One region of the Hyphomicrobium sp. MC1 genome, then DNA from elsewhere that is predicted to be linked to it. Evidence: riboswitches for the same ligand, from Rfam matches in the RefSeq annotation. Region 1 holds a riboswitch; each other region holds the start of a gene.
What was found. Region 1 has a riboswitch for cobalamin ahead of HYPMC_RS17335 (CbtB-domain containing protein). Riboswitches for the same ligand answer to the same signal wherever they lie in the genome.
Positions count from the first base shown of each region.

Region 2: linked by a shared signal. The riboswitch ahead of HYPMC_RS01235 (TonB-dependent siderophore receptor) and the one ahead of HYPMC_RS17335 (CbtB-domain containing protein) in region 1 are both predicted to bind cobalamin.
Region 3: linked by a shared signal. The riboswitch ahead of cobW (cobalamin biosynthesis protein CobW) and the one ahead of HYPMC_RS17335 (CbtB-domain containing protein) in region 1 are both predicted to bind cobalamin.

Region 1 covers NC_015717.1:3,580,029-3,590,064, reverse strand. The annotation lists gene dxs (1-deoxy-D-xylulose-5-phosphate synthase) at 5-1,951, shown strand; gene HYPMC_RS17370 (hypothetical protein) at 2,010-2,264, opposite strand; gene HYPMC_RS17365 (hypothetical protein) at 2,333-2,581, opposite strand; gene HYPMC_RS17360 (carboxymuconolactone decarboxylase family protein) at 2,823-3,380, opposite strand; gene HYPMC_RS17355 (LysR family transcriptional regulator) at 3,499-4,419, shown strand; gene HYPMC_RS17350 (hypothetical protein) at 4,423-4,848, opposite strand; gene HYPMC_RS17345 (DUF1289 domain-containing protein) at 4,997-5,866, opposite strand; gene HYPMC_RS17340 (CbtA family protein) at 5,963-6,679, opposite strand; gene HYPMC_RS17335 (CbtB-domain containing protein) at 6,701-6,928, opposite strand; cobalamin riboswitch at 6,967-7,107, opposite strand; gene HYPMC_RS17330 (histidine phosphatase family protein) at 7,134-7,694, shown strand; gene HYPMC_RS17325 (PQQ-dependent dehydrogenase, methanol/ethanol family) at 7,950-9,668, shown strand; gene HYPMC_RS17320 (cytochrome c) at 9,751-10,036, shown strand, end outside.
Region 2 covers NC_015717.1:270,441-280,476, forward strand. The annotation lists gene HYPMC_RS01215 (VOC family protein) at 670-1,032, opposite strand; gene HYPMC_RS01220 (MarR family winged helix-turn-helix transcriptional regulator) at 1,100-1,528, shown strand; gene pncB (nicotinate phosphoribosyltransferase) at 1,632-2,936, shown strand; cobalamin riboswitch at 3,100-3,327, shown strand; gene HYPMC_RS01235 (TonB-dependent siderophore receptor) at 3,588-5,678, shown strand; gene HYPMC_RS01240 (hypothetical protein) at 5,774-6,346, shown strand; gene HYPMC_RS01245 (hypothetical protein) at 6,499-7,422, opposite strand; gene HYPMC_RS24960 (alpha/beta fold hydrolase) at 7,557-8,018, opposite strand; partial or broken gene HYPMC_RS24965 (alpha/beta fold hydrolase) at 7,997-8,329, opposite strand; gene HYPMC_RS24605 (alpha/beta fold hydrolase) at 8,266-8,442, opposite strand; gene HYPMC_RS01255 (cation diffusion facilitator family transporter) at 8,717-9,679, opposite strand; gene lon (endopeptidase La) at 9,743-10,036, opposite strand, start outside.
Region 3 covers NC_015717.1:670,484-680,519, forward strand. The annotation lists gene HYPMC_RS03115 (DUF4340 domain-containing protein) at 1-5, shown strand, start outside; gene cobA (uroporphyrinogen-III C-methyltransferase) at 123-1,622, shown strand; gene cbiB (adenosylcobinamide-phosphate synthase CbiB) at 1,664-2,638, shown strand; gene HYPMC_RS03130 (cobyric acid synthase) at 2,622-4,094, opposite strand; gene cobO (cob(I)yrinic acid a,c-diamide adenosyltransferase) at 4,094-4,714, opposite strand; gene cobU (bifunctional adenosylcobinamide kinase/adenosylcobinamide-phosphate guanylyltransferase) at 4,718-5,242, opposite strand; cobalamin riboswitch at 5,303-5,488, shown strand; gene cobW (cobalamin biosynthesis protein CobW) at 5,586-6,623, shown strand; gene cobN (cobaltochelatase subunit CobN) at 6,623-9,889, shown strand; gene cobG (precorrin-3B synthase) at 9,886-10,036, shown strand, end outside.

The DNA.
Region 1 (10,036 bases):
GGTCATGGATGCAAGGGTCACTCGGCCATCCAAAACACCGCTTTTGGATCAAGTCGATACTCCGGACGATCTCAAGCAATTGTCCGAAAGCGAATTACCGCAGCTCGCGGACGAGCTTCGCACGGAATTGATCGAAGCCGTTTCGCAGACGGGCGGCCACTTGGGCGCTGGTCTTGGCGTCGTCGAGTTGACGGTTGCTCTGCATTACCTCTTCGATACGCCGCGCGACCGTCTGATCTGGGACGTCAGCCACCAATCTTACCCGCACAAAATTCTGACCGGTCGCCGCGATCGCATTCGCACGCTTCGCCAGCCCGGAGGTCTTTCCGGTTTCACGAAGCGCACCGAGAGCGAATACGATCCGTTCGGCGCCGCGCATTCCTCGACGTCCATTTCGGCTGGCCTCGGCATGGCCGTTGCCCGCGAGATGTCGGGCGGCACGAACAACGTCGTTTGCGTCATCGGCGACGGTGCAATGAGCGCGGGCATGGCCTACGAGGCGATGAACAATGCCGGCGCGCGCAGCGAACGGCTGATCGTCATCCTGAATGACAACGAGATGTCGATTGCGCCGCCGACAGGTGCGTTGTCGTCCTATCTCGCCCGCACGACATCGAGCGATTCCTATCTTTATGTTCGCGATCTCGCGAAGCAGCTTGCCAAGCGCCTTCCGAAAAGTTGGGGAGAGCGCGCCGCGCGCGTCGAAGAATATACCCGCAGCCTCTGGCATGGCGGCGCTTGGTTCGAAGAACTGGGTTTCTACTACATCGGTCCGATCGACGGTCATGATCTCAGCCAGCTCGTGCCGATCTTGCGCAACGTCCGCGATGCCGAGCAGGGGCCGATCCTCGTACACGTCGTGACGAAAAAGGGTAAGGGCTACGCTCCGGCCGAAGCTTCCGCCGACAAGTATCACGGCGTCACGAAGTTCAATGTCGTCACCGGCGTGCAGACGAAAGCTCCGGCCTCGGCGCCGTCATACACGCGCGTGTTCGCCGATAGCCTCATCGACGAAGCTAAGAAGGACGACAAGATCGTCGCCATCACCGCGGCCATGCCGGACGGCACGGGTCTCGATGTTTTCGGCCGCGCATTCCCGGATCGCACGTTCGATGTCGGCATCGCCGAGCAGCACGCCGTGACGTTCGCAGCCGGTCTCGCAACTGAAGGTATGAAGCCATTCTGCGCGCTCTATTCCACGTTCCTGCAGCGCGGCTACGATCAAGTCGTGCATGACGTCGCGCTGCAAAGCCTGCCGGTGCGCTTCGCCATCGACCGCGCTGGTTTTGTCGGCGCTGACGGCGCGACGCATGCCGGATCGTTCGACCTCGCGTATCTCGGCTGTCTGCCCAACATGGTCATCATGGCTCCGGCCGATGAATGCGAACTCAAGCACATGGTCGCCACTGCCGCGGCGATCGACGACCGTCCAAGCGCGTTCCGTTATCCGCGCGGCGAAGGTACAGGAGTGGCGCTTCCCGAGACGGGCATTCCCCTCGAAATCGGCAAGGGTCGCATTTTGCGCGAAGGCTCGACGATTGCGCTTCTCTCGCTCGGGACGCGCCTTCAAGAAACACTGAAGGCCGCCGATCAATTGGCTGCGCTGGGTCTGTCAGCCACGGTCGCTGACGCGCGTTTCATGAAGCCTCTCGACACCGATCTGATCCGCCGCCTCGCCGAAAACCATGACGTGCTGATCACCGTCGAAGAAGGCTCGATTGGCGGCTTCGGCAGCCACGTGCTCCATTATCTGGCTGAAAACGGTCTGCTCGATCGCGGTCTCAAAGTCCGATCGAAAGTGATGCCGGATGAATTCGTCGATCAGGATAAGCCGGAAGTGATGAACCAGCGCGCCGGGCTGTGCGCTCAGGGCATCGTCGAGACGGTCTGCGACGCTATTCAGCTCGAAAGAGCGCCCTCGAAGACAGCCGCTCGTGGCCACGCCTGCTGATCTGGCAATTCATCACGCCGCCATTTCCGTGATCTCGGTCACGCAATTGGCGGCGGTTTTATTTCTTTGAGCGCTTGCTGCTCTTTTTGTCGTCGTCATCGCCCGCGATCACCTTACGGCACTCGGGGCTGAGCCGATTGATATTCTTATTGAGGCACGCGACGATCTTATCTTCGTTAGGGATCTGCCAAAAGCAGAGGCTCAGAACGTCGGGCGTGCAGGCAGATTGTTCTTCGGCAGTACCGCTGTGAGCGGACGCGCCGTGCGTGCTCGCAACCACGAAGACCGGCGCTGCAAGCCCGGCCAACAGCATCGCTCCAAGTCGAAATATTCGTTGCACGGTCTTGAACCTCACAAGAATGGTTGGCGTCGCGATCGGGCTTAGTGCTTCTTGCGCGCATTCGCTTTGGGCTTGTCGCCTCTCATCACGTCACGGCAAGCAGGGCTGAGCTTTGCCATGTTCTTGTTCAGACAGGCAACGATGCGCGTTTCGCTTGGGATCTGAGCCGAGCAAAGTCGAAACACGTCTGGCGTGCAGGCCTGCTGCTCATCGGCCGTGCCGCTGTGCGCAAAGCTCGCTTCTGCGCCGGCGCAAAGGAAGGCCACGATAAGCGCGCCTACCGATGCCATGCGCGTCCTAGAAAAGTTTCCGATGATCACGTTTGCTCGCTGACAGAAGAATTGATGTGTTACCGCCCGCCGATATGACGATGCGCAATGGTGAGACTAAGGCACGTCCGTAACAGTCCGCCAGCCTATCGTCCCTGACGCGCGTTCGCCGACGGATCATTTAAGTTAACAACGCCAAAAAAGAAGCGCCGCCGTCGCATAGGCGTCCGGCGGCGATAGATTTCAGGGTTTCGGAAACCGTTCAGGCAACAGAGATTTTGCTGGGCGCCACGACCGGAAAGTCGACATCGGTCTTGAACGTCTCGTTGAAGAAGTTCGTCCATACGTTGAGCGCGACGTGCTGAACAATCTCAATGACCTGACCGTCGTCGTAGCCAGCAGCTTTGACAGCGGCCAGATCGGCGGCGCTCACATGGCCACGTGCCTCCACAACTTTCATCGCAAAGCGAACGGCGGCATCGGCTTTCGGATCGTTCGAGGCGCCATTGCGATTGGCCGTGATTTCAGCGTCGTCGAGCTTGGCGAGGTTCCGCCCAAGGTAGGTATGCGCTGAAAGGCAATAGCTGCAGCCGTTGAACTCTGCGACGGCCAGCGCGATGCGTTCGCGGGTCTGCGGCGGCAGCTTGCCCTTTGCCAGCGCGCCCGAAAGACTAAGGTAGCCCTCCAAAGCGGCGGGGCTTGTTGCGATCAGCCGAAACATGTTTGGAACGGTACCGAGCTGTTTATTCACCGCCTCTAGGAGCGGCTGTGCAGTGGCGGGAGCATCAGCAATGGTGGCTGGGGTCAGGATGCGGGACATGGGCGTCTCCTACTCTCTTCGGGCCGGGATTGGCCGACGCCCCTGAATTAGGTCCTTTCATTTTCACGAAATAGTCGACAATATTGGCAGCCACCCTACCGGATTATGAGAGTCAAAAATGGACCGCTTCGACGCCATGTCGGTGCTTCTTGCCGTAACGGACGCTGGTAGCCTCTCGGCTGGAGCGCGCAGGCTCGGCATGCCGCTGGCAACGGTTAGCCGGAAGGTGTCCGAACTCGAAGCCCATCTCCACACCAAGCTCTTGAATCGCGGCAGCCGTCGATTGGAGCTGACCGACGCCGGACAATCGTACGTCGCCGCCTGCCGCAGAATCCTGGAAGACGTCGTCGAAGCCGAGCGCGCAGCCTCCGGCGAATATCGCGCGCCGCGCGGTGAGTTGGTCATTACGGCGCCGATCGTTTTCGGTCGCTTGCATGTGCTGCCGATCGTCGGCGCGTTTTTGAAAGCCTACCCGGATATCGACGTACGCTTAACGTTGGCCGACCGCGTCGTGAACATCCTCGAAGAGCACGTCGATGTCGCTCTTCGTATCGGCGAACTCCCCGATAGCAGCCTGATTGCGAGCCGCGTTGGATTGATTCGCCGCGTTGTTTGCGCGAGCCCTGATTATCTTGAAGCACGCGGGACCCCTGCCGATCCGAATGATCTCGAATCGCACGATTGCGTCACCTTCGAAGGCCTGATGTCGTCACGTTCGTGGACCTTCTGGAACAATGGCGTGCCCCAGGTTGCCGCCATTCACTCCCGCCTCGTCGTCAACACGGCGGAGTCTGCCGTCGACATGGCGGTCGCCGGACTTGGGTTGACGCGCCTGCTTTCCTACCAGATCGAAACACCGCTTGCAGAGGGAAAGCTCAAGGTCGTGCTGGAGCGGTTCGAGCCACCCCAGGTCCCGGTCAGCCTCGTTTACGGCAGCAACGGACTGCTGCCGCTGAAGCTTCGGGCATTTCTCGACTTTGCGATGCCTCGGCTGAAAGCGAAATTGACCAAAGCCTCTTCGCCCGCCGAGAGCAGCTAGAAATTAAGGGTTTGTGCTCGGAGCGGCAGGCGTTGTCGCCTCGGCCGGAGGCGTCGTCGCTTCGGCAGGTGCCGCCGGTTCGCTCGGTGCGGCTGCCGGTGCCGCGCTCTCTTCGGTCGGCGAAGAACGGACTTCGCACAGCGTCGCGGAATCGAGCGACGCCTTGTTCATGAATGCCCAATTCGCGAACGCGATGTAGCAGACGGCAACCGTTTCCTGCTTCTGTAACGTGACGACGACGTTATCGGTCTTGACCTTTTCCGTGACCCTCTTGGCGACCTCGAGAGGAATGAGCGTCACAGATTTGACTTCGTAACCTTTGCCGACGAGCGCAGTGAACGAAGATTGCAATCGCTCGTCTGCCGAGGCTGGAGCCGAAATCAAAGCTGCCGCAGTGGCGAAGGCGAGTCCAAGGCTGATGCTGCGCATCCCGTCCCCTCTCAAGTTATCGAAGCCCTCAGGCTAATCAATAAAACGTCACTACTACGGCGCGCCGAGGCTCTCAACCCAGCAACGGGCGGCTGCGGCCATGAACTGGGGACAAGAGCGACTTTCCGAGCGCGATAGTGCGTTTTGCCTAGGTTTTATTAGGATAAAAGATCGCGACTGGGCCAACATAGTCGGGCGGCGCCAGACTTGGAGCGATCTCGTCGCCGGACTTCAGGAACTCGGCAAGGAAATGGGTATGCGCGCCATTGGGTGACGACTCGCCGGGGCCTGGAATTCTGGAAAAGATTTCGATGCGCGCCGCAGCGCTTTCAACGATGCGATGCGGACTCAAAGCGACAAATTGATTGAGCATGACCGGCATGAAGTCCGACCAATGCCGCCGATCATGATCCGATAGCGCCGATGTCAGCGTCTCGTCCCGCGTGCGAACGCAGAAGCGGGTATATCGGCGCCCAATTCCGAGATCGAAAAGTTCGTCGCCGCGATGCGTCTCGTCGATTGCGCCGGCATCCAGCCCAACAGCTTGAAGTGCCGAACCAGATTGAATGGCGGCGCGTCCTCTCGGTAGTCCGAGCACAATCGGGCCGCCATCGGTGAACGCGAAAGCACGAATCTTATCGTTGATCGCGATACGAAACGCAGCATCCGCACGCCGTGCGGTTATCACGCCGTCCTCGACGTGCAAATCAATCGGTGTGTTATCGGCGCTGGGAAACTCCGCGACGGCGCCCGGCACGCCGACGACCCACGCGCCTTGCCGAGCGACGAGGGTGTCGCGGACCCAGTTAATCAGCTCATCGCGAACCCACGGCAACACACGAACGCGCACCGAGAGCTGTGCGAGCCGTTCCGGCAGTTGCTCCCAGACGGAGTCGCGCCGAGCTTCGCTCATCGCCATCCAGTCGCCGATTTCAGCGGCCGTGCGCGCGCAGCCAAGGCAAAAGCCCGTCGTGTCGTCGAGTTTGCAGATTCCTATGCAAGGCGAGTGGCGTGCCACTAGCAGACAGCCTTTTCGGATGTTTGGCGATTGCAGGCCAGATCGCAGCAGCAAGCGCAATGCGATCTGGCTGGCTTTGAGCGGCGCGTGCGCCGTTCAATGAGCGATTTTCTCGTTCGATCTGTCGACCAGCATTCCAAATATAATGCCAATCGTCATCCACAGGATGCCCTGAATGCCGAACGACACCACACGGAACTTCCAAAGCAGATCGGCAGGAAAATCATTTGGAACTTCGTTGATCGGCGGCAGGAAATAGCCCGCAAGCGCCGTTAGGGCAATGTAGACACCGCCTCCGATCAGGATGGCGTTCCAGCCGCCGACCTGAGCGAAGAACTGCCGTCCAGCGCTGATCGCGATCGCCAACGCGGCGAGAGAGAAGACGATCATTCCGAAGTAGAGCTGCGTTCTGTAGCCGATCGTTTCCGGTGACCCGACCGCAGGTGGGTTGGCCGGATACTTGATGTTTGGAATGAAGTAGATCGCCAGAAAGCCAAGCGCCGCTATGATGATCGCCGTGGTCCGCGGTGACATGCCGACGAGAAGTCGGCCGTTGAAGAACGCAAAGGCCAGAGCGAAAAGACCGCCCATCGCGGTACCGACGACGGCGACCCCGGTGAACAGGCCGAAGCTCGCCTGCACCGCGCGGCTGACGATTTCCGGTTCTTCCGGCTCACCGCTCGCTTTTGCCATTTGCTCTTCGAAGCCGATCGCCCGATCGACCTGAGGCTCGCCGAAAACCTTCGCAAAGCCAAAAGTCAGAATACCAGCGAGAAGCCCGGCAATCATGCCGCGCACAAGAAGAGATACCATATCCGAAATTCTCCGCCGCGGTTAGTGGCAGGGGAAGCCGAGAAGGTGACGGGCGTCATGCACATACTCGTGCACGTACATCCCGTTGAAAATCGCCGTGGCGCCTTCTTCGACGCCGATGAAATACATGGCGAGGAGGAACAGCAACCCGGCGAAGATCGCCCAGGGGAGAATCTGGCGAACCGGAACAGGCGTAGCGAAGCCGCCTTGAGCGCCGAGAGATTGTGCGACGATAGAAGAATGAGCCATTTTAAAGAGCCTCCATGGGATTACGCGTCCCGTTTCAAGGTGTGCTCTGATCACGAGGTGGGTCTGACTTTCGGTGGACGCTTGGAGCGACCCACGATTACAGTGGCGCGACCGTTCCGGAATTTCACCGGCTTCCTACCCGTGAGGATGCACGTCTCACCATAGGGCAGGCCGGGCATTTGTCAACGCAAGCCATTGAGCCAAGATGCCGCCGCGCCTGACCTTTGTAGCCAACGCCTCGACCCCGGCGGCGAGGCGCGCAGCCTTCCCGCTCGACGAAGGCATCGACGATTTTGGCCGGCGGGACGCGTCCGCAATGGCCGGCGAATTTCGCAATGCCGCCATCGTCTTCTCCAGTCCCGCCCGGCGGGCGCTGGAGACTGCCGCTGTCTTAGGACTTTCCCCCCGGATTGACCCGGCGCTCAGGGACATCGAACTTGGCGACTGGGCGGGCCGCACCCTGAGTAGCATTGCTCTATCCGATGCCGACGCATTAGCAAGCTGGCTCTCCGACCCAGGCTCTGCGCCTCACGGCGGCGAAACAGTTGAAGCGCTCATCGCGCGGACGTCCGTCTGGATGCAGACGATTTCGGAGCGTGAGGGACCCATTTTGGCCGTGACGCATCCGGCGGTCATGCGCGCGGCGATTGTCGTCGCGATCGAGGCGCAAGCAATCTCATATGCGCATATTGATGTTGCGCCGCTTTCCGTCGTCGAACTGTCATCGAATGGACGGCGATGGGCGCTTAAATCCATACGAAGTTAGAACGCACCGATATTGCAGCCGCGAAAGACAATTCGCATACATTTCATTTTGTATTTGCTGGTCCTGGTCTTGCATTTGTGGTTCCGCGCCACGTTGTCTCGGAATGCAAAAAGCGACAATGGATTTGATACTTTAGAAGTGTTCACCCTATTGCCGGGAAAAAATCGGGGGTGCACTATGCCAATGTCAGACAACGGATCTGACGCCCCCTCCGGTGTTGGCGGCCGGTTTGAACTTCAAGTAAGCGAGGACAACATGGTCGGTATAAGAAGCCGTGCGACTGCGGCGGCGCTCGCAGCGTCGCTTGCGTTTTCCGCATTTGCTCCCGTCGGCGCTCAGGAAATCGAGCACAAATCCAAAGAGGCGATCAAAGGAGCTCCTGCGCGAGCGGTCACGCAGGAAGAATTGTCGAACGCTGCGAAAGATACCAAGCAGTTTCTCCACACCAACGGCAATTACGACCAGACACGGTATTACCTCGGCAAACAGATCAACACCGGCAACGTCGCAAAGCTTCGTCCGGCGTGGATCTTTCAGATGGACGTAAAAGAGTCGCTAGAGACGACGCCTATCATCGTCGGCGACGTGATGTACGTGACGACATCGTTCGATCATGTCTACGCGCTGAACGCCAAGACCGGCGAGCAATACTGGCACTACAAGCACAAGATGGGGCCGATCACGACATATTGCTGCGGCCCGAACAATCGCGGTGTCGCGGTTTACGACGACAAGGTTTACCTCGCGACGCTTGATGCCAAGCTTGTCGCGCTCGACGCCAAGACCGGCAGCCTCGTTTGGGAAACGGAAATCGCCGATCCCGAAGACGGCTATAGCGAAACGATGGCGCCGACAGCCGTTAACGGCAAGATCATCATCGGCACCAACGGTGGCGAATACGGCATCCGCGGTTTCGTCCGCGCTTATGATGCCAAAACCGGCAAGCAGGTTTGGAATTTCGACACGGTGCCGGAAAACACGGTCGGCGTCTGGGCCACGAAGGATGCCACGGGCAAGGATCTGCACCGCGACATCGAAGCCGAGAAAGCTCAGTTCGCCAAGACTGGCGATCCCTACAAGACGTTGGGTGGCGGCGTTTGGCAAAATCCGGCGGTTGATCTCAAACTCAATCGCTTGTTCTTCGTGGTCGGCAATCCGTCGCCGGACCTCGACGGTTCGCTGCGTCCGGGTGACAATCTCTACACGGACTCGCTCGTATCGATCGATCTCGATACCGGCAAATACGTCTGCCACCTTCAGTATATCCCGCACGATGTTTGGGACTTCGACGCTGTCAGTCCGCCGATCTTGGTCGACGTCAAGGACAAGGACGGCAAGGTCGTTCCGGGCGTCATCCATGGCGGCAAGACCGGTTTTGTCTATGTTCACAACCGCAAGGATTGCAGCCTGATCCGCTTCTCTGAGCCGATGGTCGCGCAGGAGAACATGTGGACCTTGCCGACACCGGGAGGCGCGCGCATGCTTCCTGGCGCAAACGGTGGCGTTGAGTGGTCGCCTATGGCGGTCAACCCGAAACTCGCTCTGACCTATGCTGTCAACTTGCACCAGCCGATGACCTATCAGGTTCAGTCAAGCCCCTATCCCGATGGAAAGCTGTGGCTTGGCGGCGCCTTTAAGGTCATTCCGACCGAGGCTTCGTTCGGAAACGTCACTGCGGTCAACTACAACACCGGCAAAATCAAATGGCAGGTCAAAACGCCTGAGCCGATGATGGGCGGCGCGCTTGCAACCGCGGGTGATCTCGTTTTCACCGGAGAAGCCAACGGCTGGTTCCGCGCCTACAACGCCGAGAGCGGCAAGATCCTGTGGTCGTTCCAGTGCGGCGCAGGCGTCAACGCTCCGCCAGCGGCGTATTCGCTCGACGGCAAGGAATACATTGTCGTCGGCGCCGGCGGAAACACGCAGATTGACTTCAAGCGCGGCAATAACATCATTGCCTTCACGCTCAACTGATTATGTGGACGTCGGAAAAGGAGCGCGCGTGCTCCTTTTCCGACTTTTATTTTAATCGTCGTCGAAGACCGGGAGTTTCGATATGCGGCAGGCAGTAATTGGATTGGGGTTGCTCGTTGCCGCAATCTCGACCGGCAGTCATTCGGCATTCGCCGACGACATCGCTGACAAAATTCAGCTTTGCGCAGGCTGTCACGGCGAAAACGGCGTCCCGCAGCAAAAGACGACCCCTGTCATCTGGGGGCAGAACCAGGGCTACCTCTACATCCAGCTTCGCGACTTCAAGAGAGGTGCGCGCAAGAACGATCAGATGTCGGCAATCGCTGAGGGATTGAGCAAAGACGACATGAAAGCGCTGGCCGCGCATT
Region 2 (10,036 bases), 1.4 Mb from region 1:
TGAAGAAATCGATGGGACAACGAAGCGATAGTTGCCCTTTCCGTTTTGCCGACAGACCTTAGTAGCTATCACGACAGATAGTCGGGAGCTGTCCGCTTCTTCCTCTCCCGAAGATTTTAGGAAGTGCCACTCCGAGGATTCGGAGACCTCCGCTGCGGTGCCAGGAGCGCCGTCTGGCACGGTGGCTGTCTGCTCATCGGATGAACCAGGAGCTAATCCGGATGGCGCTGCCGTCGGGCGCACCCCGGATCAGTCGACAGAAAGTGGTTCGCCGACTAGGCCTCGGGGCATCCCTGTTATTCTGTGTTACGAGGTATAGGTATTACGATCGCCTATCGGTCAAAAATACCCGCGAATTTAGGGTCAAAGCCGCGACAGCAGATTGCTTAGCCAACCTATTTCCACCAATCTCCCTGATATTTTACTGTTTGCAGGGATTTCTCTGTCAGAGACGAGTTCGCGTCAGACCGTCCGCACCGCCAGTTTTGACTACCCTTGCGAACGACTGATGCTTGTGCCGCAGATTTCCCTCTTTAATCGATTGGGTATGGGCTGGGGCCGGTGGAAATTGCTTTCCGCTGCATCTGGAATCTTGAGATCACGTTTCCGCCGCGCCTCGAATTTGTCGAAGTCTGCTTTCGCGATTTGCAATGCCTATCCATTAGCGTGTTATGCGGTATGCGCCGTGATCGTGTAGCCAAATGGATCGCGGAACGCGAAATACCTTCCGAATGGGCCGTCCTTCGGCGAGAAGATGATGGGTGTTCCTGCTGCCTCTAATTCTTCGTGCAGCGCGTCGGCATCATCGCAGGCGAACCATAGCGCAATGCCCCAGCCCAATTTTCCTTGAGCGGCTTCCAGATCCATCAGCGGCTTTCGGACCGCAAACGGAACAGGCTTGCTGTTGAAGACGACCGCTTCGGGCGTCTCTTGCAACAGGGGCAGGCCCAACTTGTCGCCATAGAAGGCTCGGGCAGCTTGAAGGTCTTCGGTTTGGATGGCGATAAAATCGGGTCCAGTCAGTCTGCTCATCGTTGCCTCCTTGGCGTGCGGTGATAATATCAGTCACCTGATATAATATAAGGCGGCTGATATTGCAATGAACAAGGACATGACCCCGCTGCTGGGTTACCGGCTGAAGCTTGCTCAGCATGCGCTGCATCGCCGTTTGGAGGAGGCTTTAAAGCCCCTTGGGCTCAATCCTGCGCAATATGCGGTGCTCGCCCAATTGAATGCGAGGCCGGACCAGACCAACGCTGATCTTGCAGAGCGCGCATTCATAACGCCGCAATCGATGCAGGGCGTTTTGGCGAAGCTGGAAGGATGGAAGCTCGTGGAGCGCCGACAGGACGCTCATCATGGTCGCCGGCAGCTTGCGCGTTTAACGCCCAAAGGGCGTCTGAAGGCCGAGGCGGCAAATGCTGAGGTGATGCGGATTGAGGAGGTTCTTGAGGCTGCAGTCTCTCCAGATACCGTGACGGATGCCGTAGATCTGATGAACCGGCTTCACAATGCCATGTGCAAATAGGACTGTTGGAGGTATGGCGCTTCAGGGCTTATCCACTATTGCTGCTGATAACTTTGGCGTTTGCTGTAGCTCATCATTTAGCGCATCATCTTAGATTGACATCATGACCGTCACCGACATTGCGACGCGTACCTACAATCACAATTTTCGGCTCGATCCGATCATCCGCAGTTTGCTCGATACCGATTTCTACAAATTGCTGATGCTGCAAATGATCCGCAAGGTCCACCCGGACGTGCGGGTGACTTTCTCGCTCATAAACCGCTCGAAGGATGTGCGTCTTGCCGACATCATCGATGAGGGCGAGTTGCGTGCTCAGCTCGATCATGCGCGTGCTCTACGTTTTACCAAGAAGGAGCTGATCTGGCTCGCCGGTAACAGCTTTTACGGCGAAACGCAGATGTTCGGTGCCGACTTTATCGCATGGCTCGCCGATTTTCAGTTGCCGGATTATGAGCTTCGCAAAGTCGATGGTCAGTATGAACTCGATTTCGCGGGGCCTTGGACCCATACGACCATGTGGGAAATTCCGGCGTTGGCGATCGTCAACGAACTCAGGTCGCGCGCCGCGATGCGCGCCAAGGGTCGCTTTGCGCTCGACGTGCTCTACGCGCGCGCCAAGGCGAAGCTCTGGCAGAAGGTGGAGCGGCTGCGCGCTCTGCCGGACGTTGTCGTTTCCGACTTCGGCACGCGGCGTCGGCACGGATTTCTATGGCAACGTTGGTGCGTCGAAGCACTGAAAGAAGGGCTGGACGGACACTTTATCGGAACGTCGAATGTGCTGCTCGCAATGGACGCCGATTTAGAAGCTATCGGCACCAACGCTCACGAATTGCCGATGGTGGAAGCCGCTCTTGCCGATAGTGACGAGGATTTGGCGAAGGCGCCCTATCGTGTCTTGGAGCAATGGCGGCAGGAATACCGCGGAAATCTGCTGATCGCGTTGCCCGATACTTTCGGGACCAAAGCCTTTCTGGCGCGCGCGCCCGATTGGCTTGCAGGATGGACTGGCTTTCGCCCGGACAGCGCGCCTCCGATCGAGGGTGGAGAACAGATTATCGCTTGGTGGAAGGCGCACGGTGTCGATCCGCGCGGAAAACTACTAATCTTCTCCGACGGTATGGATATCGACAGTATCGAAGACACGTATCGTCATTTTCACGGGCGGGTGCGAACCAGCTTTGGCTGGGGCACCAATCTCACCAATGATTTTCGCGGCTGCGATCCGGACGGCGCTCCTGGTCTTGATGCGATCTCGCTTGTCTGCAAGGTCACGCGCGTCAATGGCAAACCGGCGGTCAAGCTGTCTGACAATTCCGCGAAAGCCACAGGGGAGTCTGCGGAAATGAAACGCTACGAGCGTGTCTTTGGAGTGGAGGGTCGTGCCCGTCATGCGGTGCGCGTGTGACGTCTGACGTTGCGGTTAAGGGGAAGCGTTCGCGTGCGGAGGAACGCACGTCATGGCATATCGGAGCGGCCCCGTTGAGCGGGAGTGTTAATTAGGCATCGTCGCTTGCGACCTTTAAGTCCGGGCCGAGCTAAGCCCAATTGACAGCCCGGCGAACTTATTTCTTTAATGTTGGCGTGACGGTTGGCCCTCGGCGAAAGCTGAGTGGTCATGAAAAGGGAACGCGGTGCGGCGCTTCTTGCGCCAATGCCGAGACTGCCCTCGCAACTGTAAGCGGCGAGTCGGCTCCGACTAAAAGCCACTGAAGATCTCGCAATAGAGATATTCGGGAAGGCCGGAGAAGACGCCTGAGCCGCAAGTCAGGAGACCTGCCGGCACAAGCTGCCCATCTCCCGTGCGCAGGGCGCGGTAGAGCGGAAACCCGTAGCGGCGGCTGTATGTCAACCGGTGGGCAACCACTTCGGTCGTGCAGGTCGTTATGCTGAGCGGATAAGAACTTTCAAGTGTGCAGATATTCATGGGACGCAGCTTTCAAGAGCCGCGTCGCAGCGTCTGCGCGCTCGTATCCCGCACATCTGCAGATCGAATTGGAAACTCACCCCGATTCAGCGCCTCGGGGGTCTCATGCTGCGCGTGTCAAGACGGCGAAAAATGCGGATAGCATTAGCCTTTGCAACAGTTGGAATTTCAGCTCAGGAAGCGAGCGCGCAAGTTCCAGCTTCGCCGAATACCAAGTTGCCGGCGGTCAACGTCATGGCAGACGACGACAGCGATGCGCCGTCCAAAAAGGTCAAGGCGCCGGCAGCGGCCCAACAGATTTCAACGCCGGCCGCTTCGAATTCCAGCGATTCTTCGGCGACCGTCGATTCCTCTGACATCGCGGTGTCTCCAACGGGTACGCCCGAGTCCGTCGATCAGATCGGAAGTTCTGTCACCGTTATCACCGCAAAAGAAATCGCGGCTCAACAGCGCCGCACGCTGCCTGACGTTTTGAAGATGGTTCCCGGCCTCAACATTGTGCAGACCGGCGGTCCTGGCGGTCAGACGTCGGTATTCATGCGCGGAACGAACTCCAATCACACGAAGATTCTGATCGACGGCATCGACGTCAGCGATCCGACCACACCCAATCGTACGTTCGATCTGGGCCAGATGCTCGCCATGGATATCGAACGCGTCGAAGTTTTGCGTGGTCCGCAGAGTGGTCTTTACGGCGCCGATGCGCTCGGTGGCGTGATCCTGATTTACACGAAGAGGGGCTATGGTCCGCCGAAGGCGACTGCCATGGTCGAGGGTGGCTCATTTGGAACGTTCAATCAGGCTGCGAGCATCAGCGGCGGCACGAACAAGTACAACTACTACTTCAATGTCTCGCATTTTCGCGCCGACGACATCCCCGTGACACCCGAGAATTTACTTCTTCCGGGAGAGCAGCGTCATTCGAACCGATACGATAACCGGACCTACTCATCGAAAGTCGGTGTCGATATCACCAAGGATGTGACGGTCAATCTCGTCGCCCGATACACCGACGGCACGCTGCATTACACGGGTGACGCTTACGATCCGTTCACAAACACATCTTATCCGGCGCCATATCAATCGGGTTCCGACGTCGATGATTTTTACTCGCGCAGCGAAGTAGTCTGGCGCACGTTCAGCAATCTGACGAACTATTTCGGCATCAATTATTCCAACTCTCAGACCGATAATATCGACCACGTCAACCTCACTGGCAACAGCTACTATCAAGGCGACCGGGTTAAGTACGATTGGCGCAATGTTTGGAACCTCGCGCCGGGCTATACGCTGGTTACAGGCGCCGAACATCAGATCGAGCAATTTGATGGCCGCCAGATCAATGAGGTCTTTTCCGGTGGCGGTTCTTTCTATGAGGGCCAGCACACATTCGCAGAGGAGTGGAACAACGGTGTCTATACGGAGCTTCAGGCTGAGGTCATTCGCAATCTCTTCGTCGCGGCGAACGTGCGCTACGATGATAACGAGAACTTCGGCGGTCATACGACTTGGCGCGTTGCGCCCGCGTATGTAATCGAGAGCACGGGAACCAAGATCAAAGGCAGCATTGGCACGGGCTTCAAAGCCCCAAGCCTCAGCCAGCGGTTTCAGGATTATCCCGCTTACTTTTTCTATGGAAACCCTGATCTCAAACCGGAGGAAAATACCGGTTACGATGTCGGCTTCGAGCAAGCAATTTTCGGTGGCCGTGCACAGTTTGGCGCCACCTACTTCCGGAACGATATTACCGATCTGATCGAGAGCACTTACGATCCAACGACCTTCGTTTCAACGTATGCCAATGTCGGTAAGGCGAAAACGGATGGCGTCGAAGCGTTTATTTCAGCGGATTTGACGAAGGATCTTCGTATCCGTGCGGATTATACCTACACGCAGGCAACCAACGAAGATACGGGCGGATGGCTTCTGCGCCGCCCGCACAACAAGGCGAGCGTCACTCTCGGGTGGACGCCGACGGAGAAGCTGCTCCTGACGGGTGCGGTGCTCTACTACGGTGACTCGCTCGACATCAATCGCGCGACATTCGAGAACGAGTTCTTGCCGAGCTTCACGGTGGTCAACGTCGCGGCCGACTACAAGCTGACCGACAATATGAGCATCTACGGCCGCATCGATAACCTTTTCGACGAGCACTACGAGATTCCTGACGGCTTCCTGGCGACCGGCATCGGCGCCTATGGCGGCATCAGGTTTACGAACTAAGGGCTTCTCTGGCGGGCGACGGCTATGGTATTTACGGATAGCCTCCCGTCCCGGCGCTTTCGTCCGCCAGGGAACGATTTCAGAAGGACATGACAATGAAATTTGGTTCCCGATTTGACGATCAAACGTTTTCCTCCTCGCTTGCCATGAGTGCCATTTGGGTGGCCCTCATCGCAGCTTTGAGCGTTGGCGGCAGCTTCGTGTTCGCCTGCGCAGCGCCGCTCGCCGCTATTGCAGCGCTGGCGGCGACACGAATGGATGCTCGCACGGGATTGGCGCTCGTCGTCACGGCGTGGCTCACCAACCAGATCGTCGGTTATGCGTTCCTGAGCTATCCGCACACGTTCGAGTCGTATGCCTGGGGCGCGGCGATCGGCGTCGCAACGATCGCTGCATTCGCTGCTGCTCGGCTTGCAACTGGGATGACCCGCGCTTGGCCGGTGCTTCTGACCGTCTCGTTCGTGCTGGCTTTCGCAGCCTATGAACTGGCGCTCTACGTCGCAGGCATCCCGCTTGGAAGCTCGGATGATGCCTTCTCGGTCGCAACCGTCGCCAGAGTGTTTGAAGTCAACGCCGTTTCGTTTGCTGGGTTGTTGATTCTGTCCGTCATCGCGAGCCGTTTCGCTCGCCCGTCGGTTTCTGCGCAGCAAGCTCCGCGCACGGCGTGAACCATCTCGACTTCTGTTGACCGCGGGACGACGATGCCGTCATCCCGCGTGCAGCTTATAGGGCGAATTCGCCGGCGTGGCCGGTAACGGGGCTCACGCGCGGCGAAGTGCAGGAGTGTCAGAGGCCCCGGGGTCTCCGCATTCTTGTCACGTCAAGGGGTGACGAAAACGATCGGGCAATTGACGTTTGCGACCCCTGGGCCGAGCAACTTGGCGTTCTGCGCGGTATCGAGATTGCTGACTTTCGACCAATCGGCATTGTCGTAGACGTTGACCGACCACAGCGGCGAATAACCTTCTTCGCCAGGAAGCGTGGCTGGGACGTTGTGGGTTTGCGGGGAGTTGGGTTCGCTGCGGAAACCCGAACCTGGACCGCCCTTCGGCTCATTGGGATTGACATTGAAAGTTACGTAGATCGGCGAAATGGGGACGTCCGCCCCAGCCACAGAAAGCGGCGCTTCGTTGAAAGCGAAATACTTCGCAACTTTGCCCTTGTACCAGGCGCGCTGCAGTTCGGCGCTCTCACCGTTCAGACGTTGTCGCGCAACCGATTTGTCGGGAACCACAGGCATGTTGAGCAGGGTGTCGGTTTTCTCGATCGCGTAACCGGACTGGCGCAATTGAGTTTTATCGGTGATTGAGTTCACCACATAATCGGATGGAACCGAGACTTTGTAGACTTGGCGGAAATCGTTATAGCCCTTTTCTCCCGGCAGATTGTCGATGATGTCGAGCTGACCTGAGATCGGGCTTTTCTCACCCTTGCGATAGAAGACATAAACGGGAGCAGGGGTCAGATTCTGGACATCGAAATTGTAATAGCGCACCGGCTTGCCCGTGGTCGGTGACAGCCCGGTGGTAATGAAAGGGCCTTTGTCGAAATCGACGGGCTTATTGGGGCCTGGGATGCCATTGGTTGAGGTGCGCAATTGTAAATGCGCCGCCTTGGCGCTGAAGCGATCTACGGCGACGATCTGTGCCTTATCGGGATTCTTGGCGTGAGGCTTTGCCTGCGCGACGCTGCTTCCTGCGGCGATCAAGACGCCGGTTAATATGATTGCGATGCGGGGGGCCATCGGATGCTCCGGGTTGAATTTTTGGAAAGTTGAGCGAACATGAGAGATCGCGGCAAGCATGACTGCGTTGCTATCGAGCACTACGTGTGTTGCGATCGGTTCGTTACTTTCCGCCCGGAGGGTGCCGCCGCTTCTTAGGGCGCGGCCCGGTCGACATGTTTCGCCAGGAATTGGAGTATCAGACGAGCGATGTCGTCATTTTTCTCGTCCAGCGCGAAGTGTCCTGCATCAAGCAAATGTATTTCGGCATCGGGTAGGTCGCGCTTGAATGCTTCGGCACCCGGCGCAATGAACGAGGGATCATTCCGTCCCCACACCACCAGCGTCGGCGGCTTGTGCGCCCGCAGCCACGCTTGCCATTCCGGATAGGATGCGACGTTCGTGCGATAATCGTAGAGAAGCGCGGATTGTATGGCGTGCTGTCCGGGTTTTGAGAGATGAGCGTACTCGTCCGTCCACGTATCCGGATTGTAACGCTCCGGATGCGATGTGCCCAAGGTGTGGCGCTGCTCGGTCGCTGTCCGCGAAACAAATGCTTCAAATACTTCGGGGGGGGGGCCTTCGGATCGGACCAGTACTTCGCGATAGCCGCCCACTTCGTTCCCAGACCTTCCTTGTAGACGTTCGCGTTCTGGATGATGAGCGACTGAACGCGCTCCGGATGCGCGAGCATGATGCGGAATCCGACAGGTCCACCGTAATCGTGCAGATAGAACGAGTACGTCTTGATATCGAGTTGGTCGAGAAGAACGTTCATCGTCTTCGCGAGATGATCGAATGTGTAAGCATAGGATGATGGAGAGGGCGCATCGCTCTGGCCGAATCCTGGAAAGTCCGGCGCTATCACATGATAGCGCGTCGCGAGCAGAGGAATGAGCGTGTCGAACTCGCGAGAGGCGGACGGAATCCATGCAGCAGAACGATCGCCGGTGCGTTCTTCGGGCCGGCCTCGCGATAAAAAATGCCGACGCCGTCGACCGCAACGCGGTGATAAGTCGTCGAAGCGGACGTCGATTCCAAGGGAGCCCCCTGCGCGGCATGGGCCGCCAAGAAAGAGACTGCGAGGGCGAGGATAATAGAAGCTTTCACGGTTCGTGTCCTCGTTTCATGAAGGAGGCGGATTGGCTGGACCGGTAGCTTGGCGGGCACATGCGAAGGGTTGGGATCACTGGGAACATACAGAAGCGTTACGTTGCCGCTTCGATTCGCGTTACGCACATCGCACGCAACCCCGCGATCGCAAGGTTTTGGTCGCTGATAGGTCGATGTCGACGACGTTTCCGCTGTTGCGTCGTCAGCCGGTTTCCTCGCTATCGCCATAGAATTCGGCGCGCATTTTTTCGAACGTGCGGCGCGTTTGCGGTTTGATGAAGAGCGATATGACCTCCGGGTGCTTGGCGCGAATTCGCTCTTCGAGACGGACGACAGCGGCTTCAATTTGCGGCGTGCGAAGTTCATCGGAGAATTCTAGGCTCAGTGCGACCAGAATCTGATCGGGCGCCAAATGCAGCGCGAAGACGTTATTGGCGCCGTCAACGCTCTGTTCACTGATCGCGAGGGAGAGGATCGAACTGATCACTTCATCGCTGGCACGTTCGCCGATAAGGAGCGCCTTGTTCTCGCGTGCAAGGACGGTGGCGGCGATGGCGAGAACGATGCCGATGAGAATCGACGCTGCGCCATCGACCCAGGAAATATCCCAATGCTGTGCGGCGAAGTTTCCGGCCGCCGCAATTGCAATACCGATGAGCGCTGCAGTGTCTTCGAACAGCACCATGAACGAGGGCGGATCTTTGCTGTCGCGCACCGTTTCCCAGTATCCGCGCCGGCCCTTCAGCTTACCGAAGCGCTTCAGCGCAATCCACCAAGACGTTCCCTCGAAGACCGCCGACATCGCCAATACGATATAGTTGACGCCTGGATTGGTGATGGGATTCGGCTCGATGATATGATCGATGCCTTCGTAGATGGACACGCCAGCGCCGATCGCGAACAGCAGCAACGAGACGATGAAGCTCCAGAAATACAGTTCGCGGCCATACCCCAGAGGATGTGTGTCGTCGGGGCGGCGGCTGGAGCGGAAATAGCCATAGAGCAGCAGAGCTTCGTTGCCGGTGTCGACCAGCGAATGCACCGCCTCGCTCAGCATCGACGAGCTTCCGGTCGCCGCCGCGGCGACAAATTTAGTGGCGGCGACGAGCAGATTGCCGATGAGGGCGGCGTAGACGACTCTTTTGGAAAGTGCGGTTTCGCTCATCTACCGTATGATTGCTAGGGCTTGGCCGCAATTGCAATTCCATATCGCACGGCGAGCGCGAGATCACGTCTCCACTTTTTCGGCAGGCGCACTTTCGAGGGCGGCCGCGACGGCATCATCGACGCGTTCGAGCCAGACAAACTCCAGGCGGTTGCGTGCATCCTCGGGGATGTCGTCGTAGTCGCGGCGGTTACGGGCGGGCAGCATCACGCGGGTTATGCCGGCCGCGGCTGCTGCAACAACTTTTTCCTTGATGCCGCCGACCGGCAACACGAGGCCGCGCAGCGAGATTTCGCCGGTCATTGCGGTGTCGCTGCGGATCGTGCGGTTCGTCAGCAGCGAGACGAGCGCCATGAA
Region 3 (10,036 bases), 1.8 Mb from region 1:
CATAACGCCGTAACGCCGCAGGTTTCGGGCCGGAAAGCCGAGCGCTTGCGCGGCGGGCGTCGAATGGTGCTATAGGTCGGGATTGCCGCAACGGCATTTCCGACCGAACGCATTTATTCGCCATGACCGACCGCAAGACCAGCGACCACAATCAGCAGCAGGATGGCCGAGCCTCGCTCGAGCAACTCGTCCGCTGGCGCCGCGATGTCCGCCGTTTCCGGCCGGACCCGGTTCCTGACGAGCTGATCGACCGCCTTCTGCGCCTTGCGGATCTGGCGCCGTCGGTCGGTAACAGCCAACCGTGGCGCATCGTCAACGTGCGTTCGGCCGAAACGCGCACAACCATCATCAAGAATTTCCAAATGGCACGGGACCGGTCGGCTGAAGCCTACGCCGGGGATCAGGCGGATCTTTATAACCGGCTCAAGCTCTCCGGCTTCGATGCTGCGCCGGTGCATCTCGCGGTGTTTTGCGACAGGAGCGCTTTGCAAGGCCACGGTCTCGGCCGGCAGACAATGCCCGAGACGCTCGATCATTCGTGTGCGTGCATGGTGACGGTGCTGTGGCTTGCGGCACGCGAGGCGGGGCTTGGGCTGGGCTGGGTGTCGATCATCGATCCGGCGGAGGTTTCAAAGGCGCTCGATGCACCCGCCGACTGGAAGCTCGTCGGCTATCTTCTGCTCGGCTGGCCGGAGGAAGAGCATCTCGATCCGGAGCTGCAACGTTATGGTTGGCAGCCGCGCACGCCGTTCGAGACCCGCTATTTTGAAGCCGGATCGATAGCGGAGCGGGCCGGCGTGCAGGCTGACGAGCCAAAGGCATCCGGCGTGCCGATGGGAACCGTTACATTGGTTGGTGCCGGTCCGGGCGATCCGGAGCTTTTGACGTTGAAGGCGCTGAAGGCGCTGCAATCGGCCGATGCCGTGCTGTTCGACGACCTTGTGGCCAAGCCGATCCTCGAATTCGTGCGGCCCGGCGCGCGGATGATCGACGTCGGCAAGCGCGGCTATCGCACATCCTGCAAGCAGCCGGACATCAACGCGACGATGGTTTCGCTGGCTCGCGAGGGCCTCAAGGTGGTCCGCCTCAAATCGGGCGATCCGCTGATTTTCGGGCGCGCGGGCGAGGAGATCGAGGCCTGCCGCAGCGCGGGCATTCCGATCAGCATCGTGCCGGGGGTGACGTCGGCGCAGGGTGCGGCCGCCAGCCTCAAAGTTTCGCTGACGAACCGCGATCACGCGCGGCGGCTGCAGTTCATCACGGCGCATGATCGTCGCGGACATCTGCCGGAAGATATCGATTGGAGCGCGGTTGCCGACAGCGCGGCGACGACGGTCATCTACATGCCCAAGCGAACGCTTGCGGAACTGACCGACGTAGCGCTGGTGCACGGCCTCGATCCCAATACGCCGACGATTGCGGTTGCGAATGCGACGCGACCGGACGAGCAGGTTTTTATAGCGACCCTCGCGACGATCGCGGCTGAGCTTCATGCGGCGCATCCGGACGGTCCGGTGCTTGTGATGGTCGGTGAAGCGCTGCGCTACGCGACTGTTCGCGATGTCTCGGAGCAGGCCGATGCTATCGTTGCGGCGCTCGATGTCATGCCGGGGCAGTCATGATGACGTGCCGTGCTCTGTACGTCCTGCCCGCATAGCCGCCCGTGACAGCCGCACAAACGCTCTTCGTCCTTGTCGGCGCTCTCGCGCTTGAGGCCACGTTCGGATATCCGGACTGGCTTTATCAGCGTATTGGGCATCCCGTATCGTGGCTAGGGCGATTCATTTCCTTTCTCGATAAAAAGCTCAATCGGGAAACCGACAGCTCGCAAGTCAGGCGCAACAAGGGCGTGCTGGCGCTCGGCATTCTTATCGTCATTACCGGTGTCATCGCCTGGGCGTTGGAGCAGTTTTTCGATCACGTTGCCTTCGGGGCGTTTTTCATTGCGCTCTTGGCGTCGATGCTGATTGCGAGCCGGAGCCTTTACACGCACGTCGAAGATGTGGCGCGGGCGCTTGATCAATATGGTCTGGACGAGGCGCGGCAGGCGGTCGGTCGTATCGTCGGGCGCAATCCGAAAACGCTCGATGCGCACGGCGTGGCGCGTGCAGCTATTGAAAGCCTTGCTGAAAATGCCTCGGATGGCATCGTGGCGCCGGTGTTCTGGTTTGCGATCTTGGGGCTGCCAGGCCTTGTCGTTTATAAGGCCATCAACACGGCTGACAGCATGATCGGGCATCGGACGCCGCGGCATGAGGCGTTCGGTTGGGCGTCAGCGCGTCTAGATGATTTCGTCAATCTGCCTGCTTCGCGATTGACAGCCCTGCTGCTGGCGCTGGCGAGCATCTTCACGCCGGGTGCGTCGGTGGCGGGAACGCTCGAAGCTGTGGCGCGCGATGCATCGAAGCATCGTTCGCCGAACGCGGGCTGGCCGGAGAGCGCGCTCGCGGGCGCACTCGGGCTGAAGCTCAACGGTCCGAAGGTCTACGGCGAGACGCGCGTTGAAGATGCCTACATGGGCGACGGCAAGCGCGATGCGACAGCAGAAGATATTCGCGCTGCGCTGCGGCTGACGACGACGGCATGGGGCGTCATGGTCGGCAGCCTGCTGCTCATCGCAATCATCTTGCCAGGCTGAGGAGTTCTTCGATTGCGATGTGTTGGGCGAGGTGCTCGGCAAAGCGATCGAGGATGGCGTCGATTTCGGTATCGTAGCTGAGCGCAGATGCTTCCATGCCCAAAGAGGCCAGAAAGGTCTGGCGTGCAGCGTCCGACGTAAATAGGCCGTGAATGTAGCATCCCGAGACGCGGCCGTCTGGCGAGGTGGCGCCGTCGCGGTGGCCGTCGGGGAAGGTTACCATGGGGCGCGCGGTGTCTGGCCCAGTCGTCTTGCCGACGTGCATTTCATAGCCTTCAAACGGCGCTATGGAACCCGTAAGCGTGCCGGAAACGCGCTCTAGCGTTTTCTCGGTGCCGAACTCGGTTTCGATATCGAGAAGGCCGAGGCCATCGACGGCGCGCGGCGGGCCTTCGATGCCATTCGGATCGGCGATGCGTTTCCCAAGCATCTGATAGCCACCACACAGCCCGAGCACACGGCCGCCGCGGCGAACATGCGCTTTGATGTCGATGTCCCAGCCTGCGGCGCGCAAGGCTGTTAGGTCATCAATGGTTGTCTTCGAGCCCGGCAGTAGAACGAGATCGGCGTGTGCCGGAATCGGCTGACCGGGTTCGATCAGTTCGACGATGACGCCAGGTTCGTTGCGTAGCGGATCGAGGTCGTCGAAATTCGAGATGCGCGGCAGCAACGGCACAGCGATGCTCAGTTTCGTTTCACCACCGGACCTCGATGTTTTCATGAGGTCGCGCAATCCGAGCGCGTCTTCAGCGGGAAGCTTGCGAGCGTCGGGGAAGAACGGCACGAGGCCGAGCGGCGTCCATCCGGACAGATTTGCAATTGCCGTCATGCCATCGGCGAATAGCGTCGGGTCGCCGCGCATCTTGTTGATGATGAAGCCGCGGATCATGGCCGCGTCGTCGAGATCGAGGACGTGGCGTGTACCGACGACGCTGGCGATGACACCGCCGCGGTCGATGTCGCCGATCAGTACGACCGGAACGTCGGCGGCGCGTGCGAAGCCGAGATTGGCGATGTCGTTCGCACGCAGGTTGATCTCGGATGCGCTGCCTGCGCCTTCGACGAGAACGAGATCGGCGTTCGCTTTGAGGCGCGCGAAGCTGTCGAGAACGGCAGGCAGAAGCTCTTTCTTTTTCGATTGAAAATCGCGCGCTTTCGCCGAGCCGCGCATTTTGCCTTGCACGACGATCTGCGCGCCGGTTTCGGTCTCGGGCTTCAGCAGCACCGGATTCATGTGCACGGATGGCGCAACGCGCGCGGCTCGCGCTTGCAATGCCTGGGCGCGGCCGATTTCGCCGCCGTCGGCCGTGACCGCGGCATTGTTCGACATGTTCTGGGGCTTGAACGGAACGACGCGAACCCCGCGGTTGGAGAACAAACGGCAAAGCCCGGCGACGATCAGCGATTTGCCAACGTCGGAGCCGGTACCTGAGAACATCAACGCGCGCGCAGGCATCAGAATTCGATGCCTTCCTGAGCTTTGATGCCGGCGGCGAAATGGTGCTTCACGGCACCCATTTCCGTCACGCCATCCGCGAGCGCGATCAATTCCGGTTTGGCGTTGCGGCCGGTGACGACGACATGAAGATCGGGCCGCCGCGTGCGGAGCGTTTCGAGCACGTCATCGAGCAGCAGATAGTCATAACGCAGCGCGATGTTGAGTTCGTCGAGAATGAGCAGACGAATGGATGGATCGGCCATCAATTCTTTGGCCTTCGCCCAGGCGCGTGTGGCGGCGGCAATGTCGCGGGCCTTGTCTTGTGTTTCCCAGGTGAAGCCTTCGCCCATCGTGTGCCAGGAGATCTGATCGCCGAAGCGTTCAAGCGCGTCGCGTTCGCCGGTCTTCCACGCGCCTTTGATGAACTGGACGACGCCGACGCGCCAGCCGTGTCCAAGCGCGCGCAGCACGAGGCCGAATGCGGCCGTCGATTTGCCTTTGCCGGGGCCGGTGTGGACGAGCAGCACGCCTTTTTCGATCTGTTTCGAGGCGACCTCGGCATCTTGCACGGCTTTGCGCTTTGCCATCTTGGCTTTGTGACGCTCGGCATCATCGACCGTGGTGGGATTGTTGCTCACGGCTCAGCCTTTCAACGTCAGCGGCAGTCCGGCGGCGACAAAAATGACCTTGTCGGCGGCTGCTGCGATCTTCTGATTGAGCCGGCCGGCTTCGTCGCGGAAGGCGCGGGCGAGCGCGTTGTCCGGCACGATGCCGAGGCCGACCTCATTCGAGACCATCACACAGGGCGCGACGCGTTTTGCGACGGCGGCCAGCAACGCGTCGCTTGCCTCCGGAACGGGGCGGTTGGCGTGCATCAGATTGGAGGTCCAGAGCGTAAGGCAATCGACCAGCGAGGGAAGCTCTGCAACACGGTTGGCCAGCACGTCGGCAATTTCGAGGGGCGATTCGTGATCGACCCAGCCCGCGCCACGGCGGCTCTTGTGGTGCTTGATGCGGCTGTACATTTCGTCGTCGAACGCTTCCGCCGTGGCGACATAAGCCCAAGGCCCGGGAATGCCTGTCAAAAGGCCTTCCGCATAGGCGCTTTTACCGGAACGGGCGCCCCCGAGGATGAGGGTCAGCTGCGGGAGGTGCAAAGTCGTCATTATAAACTTTCGGTCGTGCCGCAGAGGCCGCTATTGCGATTGACGTAAGATGTGGGCTCACTTATCGATTGGGACGACGGTCCCTCGCAAGAGGGTTCAAAAGGGAATGCGGTATTTACTCCGCAGCTGCCCCCGCAACTGTGCGCGGTGAGCATAGGCGAGAACGCCACTGGGCAACAGCCCGGGAAGGTCGCCCAATGCCAAGACCCGCGAGCCAGGAGACCTGCCGTCAACGAGATTTCCAACTTATCGCCGGTGGGGCGAGAAAGGTTAAGATGCACTTCAGAACATGCCGCGCGTCTGGCCGGTCTTCCGAAAATTCAATGTCTGTGGAGGCGGGGCAATGAGCACGCGCAAGGTTCCCGTCACGATCGTCACCGGCTTTTTGGGAGCGGGCAAAACGACACTCGTTCGCCATGCCGTTGAGAACGCGCAAGGCCGCCGCTTGGCGCTGATCGTCAACGAATTCGGCGATGTCGGCGTGGACGGGACGATCCTCCGGTCATGCGGCATTGAGAACTGCCCGCAAGAAAACATCATCGAGCTGACAAACGGCTGCCTGTGTTGCACCGTCGCTGACGATTTCATTCCGACGCTTGAAGCGCTTTTGGCGCGCGAGCCCGCGCCGGAGCACATCATTATCGAGACGTCGGGCCTCGCGCTGCCGAAGCCGCTGGTTAAAGCTTTCGAGTGGCCGGATATCCGCAATCGTGTGACGGTTGATGGCGTGGTGACGGTCGTTGATGCCCCGGCCGTGCGCGCCGGTCGCTTCGCCGACGATCCGGTGAAGGTCGCGGCGCAGCGCGAAGCAGATCCGTCCGTCGATCATGAAAATCCGCTGGAAGAGGTTTACGAGGATCAGCTGCTCTGCGCCGACCTCGTCGTGCTCAACAAGTGCGATCATCTTTCGCCGGAAGACGCGGCTTTGATCGCGCAAGACATTCGCAGCATGGTGCCGCGGGCAATCAAGATCGTGGCAACGCAAAATGGGGTCGTTCCGACAGATGTGCTGCTCGGCATTTCGGCAGCTGCGGAAGATGATCTCGCCGCTCGACCTTCGCATCACGATGCCGAACCGGAACACGATCACGACGATTTCGAGACGTTCATCGTCGAAGTGCCGGAGCTATCGTCGCCCGACGATCTTGCGCAGCGCGCAAAAGCGATCGCCAACGATCATGACGTGCTGCGTGTAAAGGGCTTCGCGGCCATTGGCGGGAAGCCAATGCGGCTCCTTTTGCAAGGGGTCGGCGAGCGGATCGACACGCGTTACGAACGTGCATGGCAATCGGGCGAGGCGCGGGTGGGCCGGCTGGTCGTCATCGGTCAGAAGGGGCTTGATCGCGACGGCATCACTCGGACCCTGACGGGCGCTGCCTGATGCATATCGTCGTTCGCGAGAGCCGGGATCTGGACGAGGCTGCCGCGCCTCAAGATCTCGGACTCGCGCCCGCCGATATCGTTTTTCTGTCGTTTTCCGATTCCGACCTTGCGATGGCGGCGGCTGCATTTCGCGGCGCTGAGAGCACGCAGCCGAGTGTGCGGATTTCGAACCTCAATGCTTTGCGCCACCCGATGTCGGTTGATCTATTTTCCGACGCGACGCTGAAAGGCTCGAAGGCCGTGCTCGTGCGCCTGCTGGGCGGCCTCGACTATTGGCGGTATGGCGGCGAGCAACTCGGGCGGCGCTGCCGCGAACTGGGAATTGCACTTGCTATCGTGCCGGGCGACGGGCGGCCGGACATTCGACTCTCGGCGTTGTCGACGCTTGGTTCGGATGAGCTGGCGCGGCTTGAGGCTCTGCTCGACGTGGGCGGCATCGAGAATACGCGCATGGCTTTGCTGGCGATGCTCGGCAAACGTGACGCGCGTGGAAAAATTGCACAGCCGCGAGAGATTCCGAATTTCGGCGTCTATCGGGAAAGCGCGCAATCCGTTGCTGCGCTCGGGGCGGCTGCCGTTGTTTTCTATCGCTCACATTTGCTTGCGGGCGATGTTGCGCCAGTCGATGCTTTGGTAGATGCACTTGAAGATCGCGGCTTGGCGGTGGCGGCGCTCTACGTTCCGAGCCTGAAGGCAGCGGATACCGCGGCTTGGCTTCAGGATGAGCTGCAACGTCTCCGGCCGAGCGTCATCGTCAATGCGACAGCGTTTGCCTCACGCGACGGCGCGGATGCCTCGCCGCTCGACGTTGCGGATTGTTCGGTCCTGCAGGTCGCGCTCGCCAATTCGAAATTTACGCTTTGGGAGAAGTCGCAGCGCGGCGTCAGTGCCGCGGACCTTGCGATGCACGTCGTTTTGCCGGAACTCGACGGACGGTTGTTTGCGGGCGTCGTATCGTTCAAGGAAGCGGACACGCTGGGAACCGAACTCGGCGTGTCGTTGCTGCGCCATGTGCCTTATAAGCCAAGCGTTTCGCATGTTGCCGAGCTTGCCGCGCGTTGGGCGAGGCTTCGTTCAGCCCCGCGCCATGATCTTCGCATCGGTCTGTTGCTCTCGACGTATCCGGGGCGGCCGGATCAGATCGCGCACGCGGTTGGACTTGATGGCCTTGAGAGCGCGTGCAGGATCGCATCGCATCTCGAAGACGCGGGTTATGACGTCGCCTGTCGCCCGTCGGACAGTCGCGATCTCGTGGCGCAACTCGATCCAGCGAAGGCAATCGGGTGGCCGCTTGATGCTTACCGTTCGGCGTTCGATGCTCTGCCAGAAGCCTTTAAAGAAAGCGTCGTCAGCGCCTGGGGACCGCCAGAAGATGATGACGCACTCGTTGGTAATACGTTCCGCTTTCGTGTTGCGCCGTGCGGAAATCTTTTGATTGGACTGCAGCCGGAACGCGGGCAGGCGCTTGACCGGAAGGCGCAGTATCACGATCCGGCGACGCCGCCGCGGCACAGCTATGTCGCGTTCTATCTCTGGCTGAGACACGTCGCAAAGATCGACGCGCTTATTCATCTCGGCGCGCACGGCACGCTCGAATGGCTGCCAGGCAAAGCCGTTGCGGGCAGCGAAATGTGTGCGCCGCGCGCGCTGGTTGGCCCTACGCCGATGATCTATCCGTTCATCGTCAATGATCCCGGCGAAGCGGCGCAGGCGAAGCGGCGGCTATCTGCCGTGACGCTCGGACATAAGCCGCCGCCGATGACGGATGCCGGTTTGTCGGGGCCGTTGAGTGAAGTTGAACGGCTGGTCGATGAATTCGCGTCGGCGGAAGGTCTTGATCCGAGGCGGCGCAAGGTTCTGTCGGATCAGATCGTCGACGCCGCCATTCGTGCCGGAATTGCGGCCCAGTGCGGCCTCGATGCGGGCATGGCGGCGAGCGAAGCATTGACCCGCATCGACGCCTTTTTGTGCGATGTGAAAGAGCTGTCGATCCGCGACGGGCTGCATATCCTCGATGAGGTGGAGCTTGAAGCGATCACTCGGACGCTTGCTGGAAAATTCATCGCGCCGGGTCCTGCTGGAGCGCCGAGCCGAGGGCGATCTGATGTACTGCCGACAGGACGCAATCTTTTCAGTGTCGATCCGCGCAGCGTGCCAACCGCAACGGCGTGGGCGAACGGCAAGCGTGCAGCGAAAGCAATCCTCGATCGCTATCTCTCCGATCATGGCGAATGGCCCCGCGCGATCGTGCTCGATCTTTGGGGCAGCGCAACGCTCAGAACCGGTGGCGAGGAACTCGCGACCGCGCTGGCGCTGCTTGGCGTTCGCCCCGTCTGGGATCAGCGCTCCTATCGCGTGACGGGCGTCGAGACCGAGGCATTGGCGGAACTTGGACGTCCGCGTGTTGACGTGACGCTGCGGATTTCAGGACTTTTTCGCGATATGTTTGGAGCGCAGCTTGCGTTGTTTGATAGCGCCGTCGCGCTCGTTGCCAGTCTTGAAGAAGATGCCGGCGATAATCCGCTGCGCCCGGCCTCGTCGTCCGAAGCAAAGCTCGATCGCATTTTCGGACCGGCCGGCGGCAGCTTCGGTGCTGGCGTAATGCAGCACATCGACCGCGGCGACTGGAGCGAGCGTGGCGATCTTGGGCGGTCGTATCTCGCCAGCACACAGGCGGCGTATCGTGGCGATGGTTCGGAAGCGACGAGCGCGAGCTTTGAAAAACGCGTGAAATCGGCAGACGCCTTCGTGCATGTGCTGGATCACAGCGAGATCGACCTGCTGACTGGCGGTGACTTTGCGGCACACGAAGGTGGGTTCGCGGCTGCCGCTGCTTCTCTCGGAAACGATCGCGTTGCGCTTTATCATGGCGATACGGCAACGCCAGATGCGCCGCGGGTTCGCACGCTGCAGGAAGAATGTGCCCGTGTGATTCACGGGCGCGCTGCAAACATCCGGTGGATCGAGGGCCAGATGCGTCATGGCTTCCGCGGTGGCGCGGAGATGGCGCAGAGCGTTGACGCGGCATTCGCCTTCGCGGCGACGGCGCGGGCCGTCGACAACGGCGGCTTCGAGCGGCTCTACGAAGCATATCTCGGTGACCCAGTGGTCGCAGCGTTTCTTGCGCGCGAGAACCCCGACGCAATCGCGGCAATGCGGCGCCGGTTCGAGGAGGCGATTGCGCGCGGGCTTTGGCAGCCGCGACGCAACGATCTCGGCGAAATCGCAAACAAAGACGATTCATCGCGCGAGGCAGCGGAATGACGTCGGCGGATCATTTGAGGAAAGGCTGGTGTCCAGGCGCGCATCGTCCGATGCGTTCGGGCGATGGGCTTCTGGTGCGTGTGCGTCCACGCGCCGGCGCACTTTCGCTCAGTTCGTTGCGAGCCATCGGTACGATCGCCGCTCAGT